DNA from 3 places in the Pedobacter sp. AW31-3R genome. Region 1 is predicted to be linked to each of the others. Evidence: riboswitches for the same ligand, from Rfam matches in the RefSeq annotation. Region 1 holds a riboswitch; each other region holds the start of a gene.
The links. A riboswitch is a leader RNA that binds a small molecule or an ion and turns the genes downstream of it on or off. The one in region 1 is predicted to bind cobalamin.
Positions count from the first base shown of each region.

Region 2: another riboswitch for cobalamin. It lies ahead of ACSBL2_RS17895 (ABC transporter substrate-binding protein); the one in region 1 lies ahead of ACSBL2_RS18470 (TonB-dependent receptor).
Region 3: another riboswitch for cobalamin. It lies ahead of metE (5-methyltetrahydropteroyltriglutamate--homocysteine S-methyltransferase); the one in region 1 lies ahead of ACSBL2_RS18470 (TonB-dependent receptor).

Region 1 covers NZ_CP197475.1:4,490,475-4,493,754, forward strand. The annotation lists gene ACSBL2_RS18470 (TonB-dependent receptor) at 1-1,370, opposite strand, end outside; cobalamin riboswitch at 1,466-1,658, opposite strand; gene ACSBL2_RS18475 (polyphosphate kinase 2 family protein) at 1,821-2,702, opposite strand; gene ACSBL2_RS18480 (penicillin-binding protein 1A) at 2,820-3,280, shown strand, end outside.
Region 2 covers NZ_CP197475.1:4,367,325-4,370,604, reverse strand. The annotation lists gene ACSBL2_RS17910 (pyridoxal phosphate-dependent aminotransferase) at 1-173, shown strand, start outside; gene cbiB (adenosylcobinamide-phosphate synthase CbiB) at 164-1,102, shown strand; gene ACSBL2_RS17900 (AAA family ATPase) at 1,099-1,653, shown strand; cobalamin riboswitch at 1,714-1,900, shown strand; gene ACSBL2_RS17895 (ABC transporter substrate-binding protein) at 1,931-3,097, shown strand; gene ACSBL2_RS17890 (iron chelate uptake ABC transporter family permease subunit) at 3,117-3,280, shown strand, end outside.
Region 3 covers NZ_CP197475.1:2,714,147-2,717,426, reverse strand. The annotation lists gene ACSBL2_RS11125 (Crp/Fnr family transcriptional regulator) at 252-977, shown strand; gene ACSBL2_RS11120 (Lrp/AsnC family transcriptional regulator) at 967-1,428, opposite strand; cobalamin riboswitch at 1,604-1,786, shown strand; gene metE (5-methyltetrahydropteroyltriglutamate--homocysteine S-methyltransferase) at 1,977-3,280, shown strand, end outside.

The sequences.
Region 1 (3,280 bases):
GGCATTCTGAAAATATCTTTATAAAAAGCGCGCAGTCTCAGCTCCTTTAAGGCGAAAGGCTGCCAGGAAACCATTATAGTGGGGGTTAATTCCCTTTTATTCCTGGCAGCATAGTTTTGTTTGACCTGATCATTTACATAGGTTCCCAACAGGTTCGCCTGGATATCCAGACGTTCAAAATGAAACTGTGTGGCCAGTACTCCAAAAAAAGTATTTCTCGTGGGATAAGAAAATCTATCCAGGTTGGCATCTAAAGTATTGCGCTGATAATCTGTCGAGAAAACCATATCCCAAAAGCCATTGATTGTATACTTATTGCTTAGCGTAACATATAATTCCCTTTGCTTAAATACATTACGCAATGCCCCTGTGGTTTTAATAAAATCGGGATCCAGGTATTCGGAATAATCATCGGCATATTTAACCGCGGCCATGATGTTGTACCTTCCTTTTTCCTTCTTATAAGTCGACTGAAGAAATAAGTTCCTATTCCACAATCGCTGGCTAAAGCTATACCTGTTAGATACAATGGCACCAGGGAGTCCCTGTTCATCGTTATAATAGTATACTTTTGCTGTCCAGACACTACTATCTGCAAATACTCCATGCAATGCCCCTTCCAACCTGATGCTTTCGATATCGGCATTGGTTCTTACCACTGTAGTATCATAAATACCATTGGTATCCCTGAATTTGTAACGGCCATGGGAATTTTTATATTCCGTACTAAAAGAGGCATTCAGCCGGTTATTAATTTTCCGCTGCCAGAGTACCGAAGGATTAAGGAGTCCGAAAGAACCCGTTTTAAAAGCAACCCTGATATGGTTATGCTCGCCTTTTTCAAAAGAAGGCTGTTTTGCATTCAGATACAAGGAACTTCCTGAAGCAAAACCTTTTGCAGACTGAAAGATTTGACTTTTTTGTCCGTTATACAATTCTATTTCTTCAATATTATCCAAGGAAAATTTACCAAGATCTACCTGTCCATTTTGCGCATTTCCCAGCTGTACCCCATCATAAAATACAGCTGTATGGTTGGTTCCCATACTTCTTACATTGATCGTTTTCAGTCCGCCAATCCCTCCATAATCTTTTAACTGTACGCCGGAGAAAAAGCGTATCGCATCGGCCACAGAGAGACTGTTTACCCTCTCCAGTTCTTTACCCGACAGGATTTGTAAAGGAGTAGCCGAAAGCTGACGCCGGCTCAGTTTGATAATCCTGATTTCCACCTCTTTCAACTCCTGTGCCTTCGTCAGCGAGTCTGTCTGAGCAGATATAGAAAAGGGCATGGCGACCCCAAGCCACACTGCAGCTGGAAATATATAATAATTGAAAATGCCATTAAAGGCAAATTTGCGTCTTATCATCTTTGTTGTGAGGGTTACCCACAGCAAACAGCAGATCAAGGAAATGATTACGTCAATAAATAGCACTCACTCCTAGCTTCAATCCCCGAAAGCTATGAAATATTAGGCTAGAGGCAGGTCTTCTGACTTACTCCCGGAGATCCTGCCTTCACTTTTTCTCAAAAATTGGCTTGACTTGAATTCCGTTATGGAGCTTACAGCTGCGGGACAGTTACGGATTTTCACCGTATTCCCTTTTAATCCTGATAGAAATTAGGTCCATCAGGAACCAAAAGCAATGCAAAGTTATCAATTTTATCCTGATCACAATATTTTCTATGCGTTATATGATATTCCTGAATTGTTTAACTATGGATATTGCACCACAAAGCTATTCAGCACGTGGGTTAATCGTTCAATCACCATTCAAATAAAAGGAAAAATCGCTTGTAACCTGAGATGAAACCGCAGTTAAACTTCCTTCATCAATTTAACTTTATACTTATCCAGCATTTCAGCCTCCTCCTTTGGCAAAACAGGGTATTGGAGTTGAAGACCGGCAAATGCCTGCTCAATAACCTGACTAATGACCAGCCGGGCATACCATTTTTTATCGGCCGGAATGATGTACCAGGGTGCTTTCTCAGTTGAGGTTTCATTGATCGCCTCTTCGTAAGCGGTCATGTATTGTGGAAACAACTCCCTCTCGGTAAGATCTGCCGCAGAAAACTTCCAGTTTTTAGCAGGGTCATTGATCCTGTCCAGAAACCTGGCTTTCTGTTTATCTTCAGAAACATACAGGAAGAATTTAAGGATAATGGTTCCGTTATCTGTCAAGTGTTTCTCGAAATTACGGATGCTTTCATACCTGCTGTCCCAGAAGGACGGTCCAATATCCTTCACTTTATTATATCCTGGAATCCTTTCATTCAGCACATATTCAGGATGTACTTTACAAACAAGCACATTCTCGTAATGCGACCGGTTGTGGATCCCTATCCTGCCTCTCTGGGGCAATGCCAGATAATGCCTCCATAGAAAATCATGTGCATACTCATTTGAGGTTGGTGTTTTGAAACTAAATACCTGGCAACCCTGGGGATTTAACCCAGACATCACATGCGAAATGGCACTGTCCTTTCCTCCGGCATCCATTGCCTGGAATAAAATCAGCAGTGAATGTGCATTTTCAGCATATAAGGTCTCCTGGTAACTGCTTAGTTTCTGCTTGATTTCCTGAAGAGCGAGCTTCCCCTCTTCTTTCTTTAAATCACCATGGTATCCCGTACTAAAATCTTTAAGCTTTACTTTTCCACCTGGTGTTGCCCTGTATTGCGTTGTTTCTTTTTTCATATAGGATAAGGTATTTTTTCTGCCGCTGAAACTTTAGTGATTAATTTGCGTTAATTTGCAGTCTATTTTTTAACACGATTTTTGTACAAACTGTTTTACCTTACCTGATATCAACACATGTTTAGAGAAATTCATAATAAATACCTCCGTTATCTCTGCGTATTTATTTTTTGTATTATCATTTTCTTCTGCGCACTTCAAGTAAACTTCTTATGGCTGTTTGGATATTCTCCTTCCAACCGTGACATTCATATGCCCACGCTAAGAGTAGGATCCGAGTTGTATACTTCCGATGGAAAACTGATCGGCAGATATTATAAAGAGAACCGCACGCCAGTGGATTTTAAACAGATTTCACCAAGTGTCATCAATGCCCTGGTGGCCACCGAGGATGCCCGTTTTTACAGTCATATGGGAATTGATTTCCGTTCCTTGCTGTCCAGTGGTATATCTACCGCCACGGGAGATAAACGTGGGGGAAGTACAATTACCCAGCAGCTGGCAAAAAATCTGTACAGAACAAGGTACAATAAGTCTCAGGGACTGATCAAATATGTACCTGTAGCCCGTACCATCGT
Region 2 (3,280 bases), 120 kb from region 1:
AAACTAGGGTACACAATGCGGCTGCTTTAAAGGCATTTTTGCTGAGAGAATTTGATATCCTGATCCGTAATGCGGATAATTTCAGGGGACTGAATGACCGGGCCGTAAGAATAGCTACCTTAAACAGCGAAAAAAATAATTTACTCCTGGAAGCTTTATCGTCATGGGACTGACCCTTTCTCTCCTGCTGGTGATTCCGTTGTGGATAGGTTATCTGCTGGATCTTCTCCTGGGAGATCCTTATCGTTTGCCCCATCCGGTAAGGTTTTTTGGCAATACCATTCAGCTTGGGGAAAAATGGCTGAATAAAGGCGGGGTCAGGTTCCTTAAAGGGATGCTGATGGCCATAGTGTTAACATTGGCCACCTATTGCTTTTTCGGGGGGATATCAGGTTTACTCCTGCGATATGACAGGACTTTATATCTTGTCTTTTCTGCTGTTTTTGTCTTTTACGGACTGGCAAATAAAAGCCTTATCCAGGAAGGAAGAAAAGTGTTCGACGCTTTAGCGAAGGGGATTGAAGAGGGAAGGGAACGCCTATCATGGATTGTGGGGCGTGATACAGCTGTACTCTCGGAGCAGCAGATCAGGAAAGCCGTTTTTGAAACGATGTCGGAGAATTTAAGCGATGGCGTGATCGCGCCTTTGTTTTATTATTTGATTGCCGGAGTGCCGGGAATGATGGCTTATAAAATGATCAATACACTGGACTCTATGGTAGGTTACCGCAATGAGCGATATGAGCAGTTCGGAAAGTTCAGTGCCCGGCTGGATGATGTGGCTAATTTTATTCCCTCCCGCTTAACGGCATTACTGATGGTCACCGTAACCGGCAGCTGGAGGGGACTGCAGTTCGTCTTTAGGTACGGGCGTTCCCATAAAAGTCCGAATTCGGGATATCCTGAGGCCGCACTGGCGGGTATCTGTGATGTTCAGTTCGGCGGTCCGAACCTGTACCATGGCATTTTGGTGGAGAAGCCTTATATTGGTATAAATAACAGGGAGATCAGCCATGCAGAGTTGAACAGGGTGAAATGGATTAACCACCTTAGCTGCCTGCTGATGCTGCTCCTGATGACAATGATAGTACTGAATAGATGAAAGCTTTGTCTGCCCATTACATTATAACCGGAGGACCAGGTTCCGGAAAGACAACACTGATCAATTACCTGATTGCCATGGGGTATCACTGTTCCGCAGAAGTCTCCCGCCGTTTAATTATGGAAGAGGTGGAACGTGGTTCAGATTGTTTGCCCTGGAAAGATATCCGTTGTTTTTCCGCGAAGGTTCTTGAAGAGATGGTGGTATCCTGGAAGGCCCTGATTGAAGTCACCATATTATCGTCGTCCCCTTCTTTTTTTGACCGGGGGATCCCTGATATTATTGCTTATTTGAACATTGCCGGATTGCCGGTACAGAATGAATTTACCCGGGCACTGGAAAATGCCCCTTACCATAACCGTGTTTTTATGCTCCCTCCCTGGGAAGACATCTATATCAATGACCCGGAGCGCTGGCAGTCTTTTGAAGAAGCTAGGGCAATTCATGATGCCCTTCGGCTGGTGTATACGGAATATGGATTTGAGCTCATTGAACTGCCTGAAAGCAGTGTGGAGGAGCGTGCTGCATTTATTCTCGCACATTGTTCTTAAAATTCAGCAACATTGTCAATAAAATATGCCGCATATCAATTATTCCTGGTTTTTTTCTGTTAGGTTTGCAGGAATTAAGGTCGTATTTCCAGGGAAATACTTTAATAGGGAATGCCGGTGTAAATCCGGAACAGTCTCCGCTGCTGTAAACCTCATGATCAAGATTGCAAGGATGCCACTTTCCATAATGGAGGGGAAGGCTGCAGTTGGAGGAAGTCAGAAGACCTGCCTTTATTAATTATTACTCACGCTTTCGGAAGAAAGGCTAACAGTTGACATGAAAATAAAAAATCTCTCTTCGCTAACAGGGCTGTTTTCCTGTTTTCTGATGTTTACAATGCTTGCTGCCTCCTGCAGACAGGCCGGATCCGTAAAAAAGGATATTCCCGTTAAAACCGGTAGTGCCGATATCAGGTATGCCAAAGGCTTTAATATAGACTATTATGAAGGATATAAGCTGGTCAGTATCTATAGCTTCGCCGGGAAAAAAAAAGATACTGTTCAGTATGTATTGCTGGAAAAAGGAGCGAAAGCCCCCGAAGGATTTAAAAAGGGGCAACTGATTTATATTCCGCTCCAAAGTATGGTCGCCATGTCGTCTATGCACGTTGCCCTGGCCGATTTTGCGGGTGTTGCCGACAGGATTACCGGATTGGGCAGTTTGCAATATGTTTCTTCACCAACAGTCAGGAAGAATATAAAGGCCGGCAAAGTAAAGGAGGTTGGCCTTGACGGAACAATGAATGATGAGGTACTGATTTCCATGAAACCCGGTCTGGTGATGGTGATGGGAAGTCCCGATGCCAAATACAGCAAATATGAGACCTTGTCTGGTGCAGGCGTGCCCGTCATGCTCAATTCGGAATGGCTGGAGACCAGCCCCCTGGCCCGTGCGGAATGGGTGAAACTGATGGCTGCCCTGGTGAACAGAGAGAAGCAGGTTACCGAGAAGTTTAATGCGGTAGAAAAAGAGTACCAGCGCCTGGCGGAAATTGGAAGGAATGCAAAAGTGAAACCTTCGGTCATATCAGGTATGCCCTATAAGGGGATCTGGCATGTGCCCGATGGGGACAGTTATATGGTTTCCTTTTTTAAGGATGCCGGAACGACTTACAAATGGTCGGACGTACATGGTGAGGGCAGCCTTGCCCTGAATTTCGAGACAGTCGCGCCTGAAGCCCTGAAAGCAGATTTCTGGGTGAATATTGGTTATGTGGATTCCAAAAAGGATATCAGGGCAACCGATGTGCGTTATGCTGATTTTAAGCCTTTTAAAAATGGGAATTTATTCAATAACAACAAGAAGGTAAATGACCTGGGGTCGAATGACTATTGGGAGTCGGGTGCGGTAAATCCACAGCTGGTCCTGGCCGATTTGATTAAAGTCCTTCATCCTGAATTATTGCCCGGTCATCAGCTGGTTTACTATAAACAATTGAATTGATTTTTTTAATCTGCAGAAATTGAATAAACTTAAAATTCCGGTACTGCTTGTGCTTATTGTCTTCGCATTTTTGCTGGATGTAGCCCTGGGTTCTGTACATATCCCTGTGAAAGAAGTGGTGAGAACCCTCTTTTCTCCCGATACGGCAGATGATACCTGGTTGTATATCATTGGGAAAATCCG
Region 3 (3,280 bases), 1.8 Mb from region 1:
TAAGCTTACCGCTTACAACCAGCAATGAAAACCGAGCTTGCGAGTTCTTGAATACAAATAAAGAACAATAAGAGCCGATGAAAAACAGATAAAGATGAACATTTAAAGATCCAGGCAATGTAAATTTAAGTTTGGGTATCAGTAAGCGTATCTTATCCGCCGAATTAATTAAGAAAATTGACTGATCCAAACTATAGCAATCACCGTAAATAATCTTAAATTTAAATCTCTAACCGCTAAACTAAACCTATATGATCCTATTTGAAAAATTTCCATATGAAAAATGGAGTTTTGCCACCAGGAATGTGATGGAGACCTTATCTCCGGATCAATACAATTTTCTGGTCATTGAGCAACATATCAAGGATTATAAAAAGGGAGAAGTAATCTTTCAGCAAGGCCATTCTCTGGATGGATTATACCTGATGCTGAACGGAATGGTCAAGAAATCTAAAGATGCAGGAGGAGGTAAAGAACAGATCCTTTATATTGCTACAGCCGGTGAGTTGTTGGGTTACCACAGCATCCCCACTGGCGACCCTTATCCGGATTCTGCAATAGCGATGGAGAAAAGTAAAATTGCTTTTATTCCCCTGGAAGCCTTCTATCACATGAAGAATAGCTCTGCAGCATTCGCACAGGCCTATAATCGATTATCGGGCCAGGAACTGAGTATTATCGGCAATTATGCTTCCCTTGGGAAATCAGGTCATTCCGAAGCAAATCTGGCCAGAGCTTTGCTCGTTATTGGCTATAAATGTAATTATGACAACACTGATAAGCGTGTAATGGAGATCAGCATTTCCAGACACAATCTGGCTAATCTGATCGATATTGCCGGGGATAATGTAAGCCGCATTTTAGGCCAGTTTAAAGCTTCACAGCTGATTACCAGCACAGGCAGTAAAATAAGGTTGCTGGACATTCCAAAACTGATTGATCTTGCCAACGCTCCATTCGAAAATATTAAAAATTAATGTTATGTGTATTTTTGATTTCAGCCATGACAAAGGTACTGTGCGTACTTCCTATACTTTCTACTGAGCCAAGTTTATTAAACACAAAATCCTGATAATGTTTCATATCCCTGGCATAAACTTTAAGGATAAAATCATAATCGCCGGAAATGTTATAACATTCCACAACTTCTTCAATATTCATAATGTCCGCTACAAAATGATGCCCTATTTTCTTATCGTGCTGTTTAAGCTTGATATTGCAGAAAACAATAAATCCCTGATTAAATTTCTCGGCATCCAATACCGCAATATACTTTTTGATGTATCCATTGCTCTCCAGTCTTTTTACCCGTTCAAAGACCGGAGAAGGGGAAAGATTGACCTGCCTGGCCAGCTCCTTCGTCGTCTGATTTGAATTGTCACCCAGGATTTTTAACAGCAATAAATCCGTCTCATCTAACTCGTTCATAGAATATTTTTTGTTTACACATGTAAAAATACTACATAAACAGCAAAATTCGCTTCGATTTCCTAATATAAAAGTTATTTTATCTTATTAAAAGAGATATGTATCGAATTAAAATCTTCATTTATACCTTTGTAAGGAATTAAAAACTGATTTGTAATAATTAATTTCTTTACATATTTCAACAATCGGAAATGGTTTTACTTGGCTGTAAATGAAAAGGGGAATCGTGTGTAAATCACGGACTGTCGCGCAACTGTAAGTAACATCAATAAAGCTATCCATGTACGTCCAGGCGCAAGCGGGAAGGAAGATAGCAGCTGTTACAAGTCAGGATACCTGCCTATTTCGAATTGACGATGCTTTCGCGATTGAAGCCTATTGTCAGAATGAAATGCTACGTATGCTGCAGCCATACACCCTTTGTCAGGTGTTTGTAATGCTGTTCGTTACATCCGTATGTTTCTTTCCCGGCAATCTTCCGCAGCACATCCAGAAATCAACCAGGAGATTTTTACAATGATTATTAACCATTTAAAAAGTTGAAAAGCATGAAAACACAAAACCTGGGCTACCCGCGGATTGGTAGCCAAAGACAATTAAAAAAAGCCTGTGAGCAGTATTGGACGGGCAAAATTGACCTGAATGAACTGAACCAGGTAGCCCGCAAGCTGAAAGAAGAAAACTGGCAGACACAACTGGATGCCGGAATTGACCTTATTCCCTGCAACGATTTTAGTTTTTATGACCAGACGCTGGACATGAGCTTATTGCTGGGTGTGATTCCGCAGCGCTATTCACAGGTCCTTACGGAAGTAAAAACCAACCAGGAAACCGACCTCTATTTTGCCATGGCACGCGGTTATCAGAAAGATGGCCTGGACATCACCGCCATGGAAATGACGAAATGGCTGGATACCAATTACCATTACCTGGTACCGGAATTTACGGCAAAACAAAAGTTTAGTATATTTTCTGAGAAAGTATTCGGCGAATACAATGCCGCCAAACGGGTACTGGGTACAAAGGCGAAACCTGTATTAATTGGCCCGGTAAGTTACCTCTTACTGGGTAAAGAAAAAGAACAGGGATTTGAACGCATTGACCTGATCAAACAATTGGTCCCTGTATATGTGGAGATCATCAACCGGCTCAGGTTACAGGGCGCGGTATGGATACAACTGGATGAGCCTTGCCTTGCGCTTGATCTTTCTAAAAAGGAAAAAGAAGCATTCGAATTCGCATACCGCAGCATTGCCAACCGCGTAAGTGGTGTTAAACTTTTAGTCGCTACCTATTTCGAATCCCTGCTGGATAATACAGCTTTAGCAGTGAACCTGCCTGTTGCGGCACTTCATGTAGATTTGGTACGCGCACCGGAACAACTGGATGAAGTTCTTGCCTTAATACCAGACCATCTTCAGCTTTCGCTGGGTATAGTTGACGGACGTAATGTATGGAAGAATGATTACGAAAAATCATTGCAGCTGATCAATAAAGCGGTAGAAAAACTAGGTACAGACAGGGTAATTATTGCTCCCTCCTGCTCGCTATTACATTGTCCGATAGACCTGGAACTGGAAAGCACGATTGATCCTGAGATCAGAAACTGGATGGCTTATGCCCGTCAAAAGCTGGATGAGGTGGCAGCACTCCAACAAATCACTGAAGGGAATGCGGATTTACTGCAATTGAATAAAGCGGCTATAGCCAGTAGAAGATCATCAGAAAAGGTACATAAACAAGCAGTGAAAGATCGTATTGCCTCCATTACCGAAGCTGATGCTACCCGTAGCAGTGCTTTCCCTGTACGCCAGCAATTACACCGGGAACGCTTTAAATTCCCTGCCTTCCC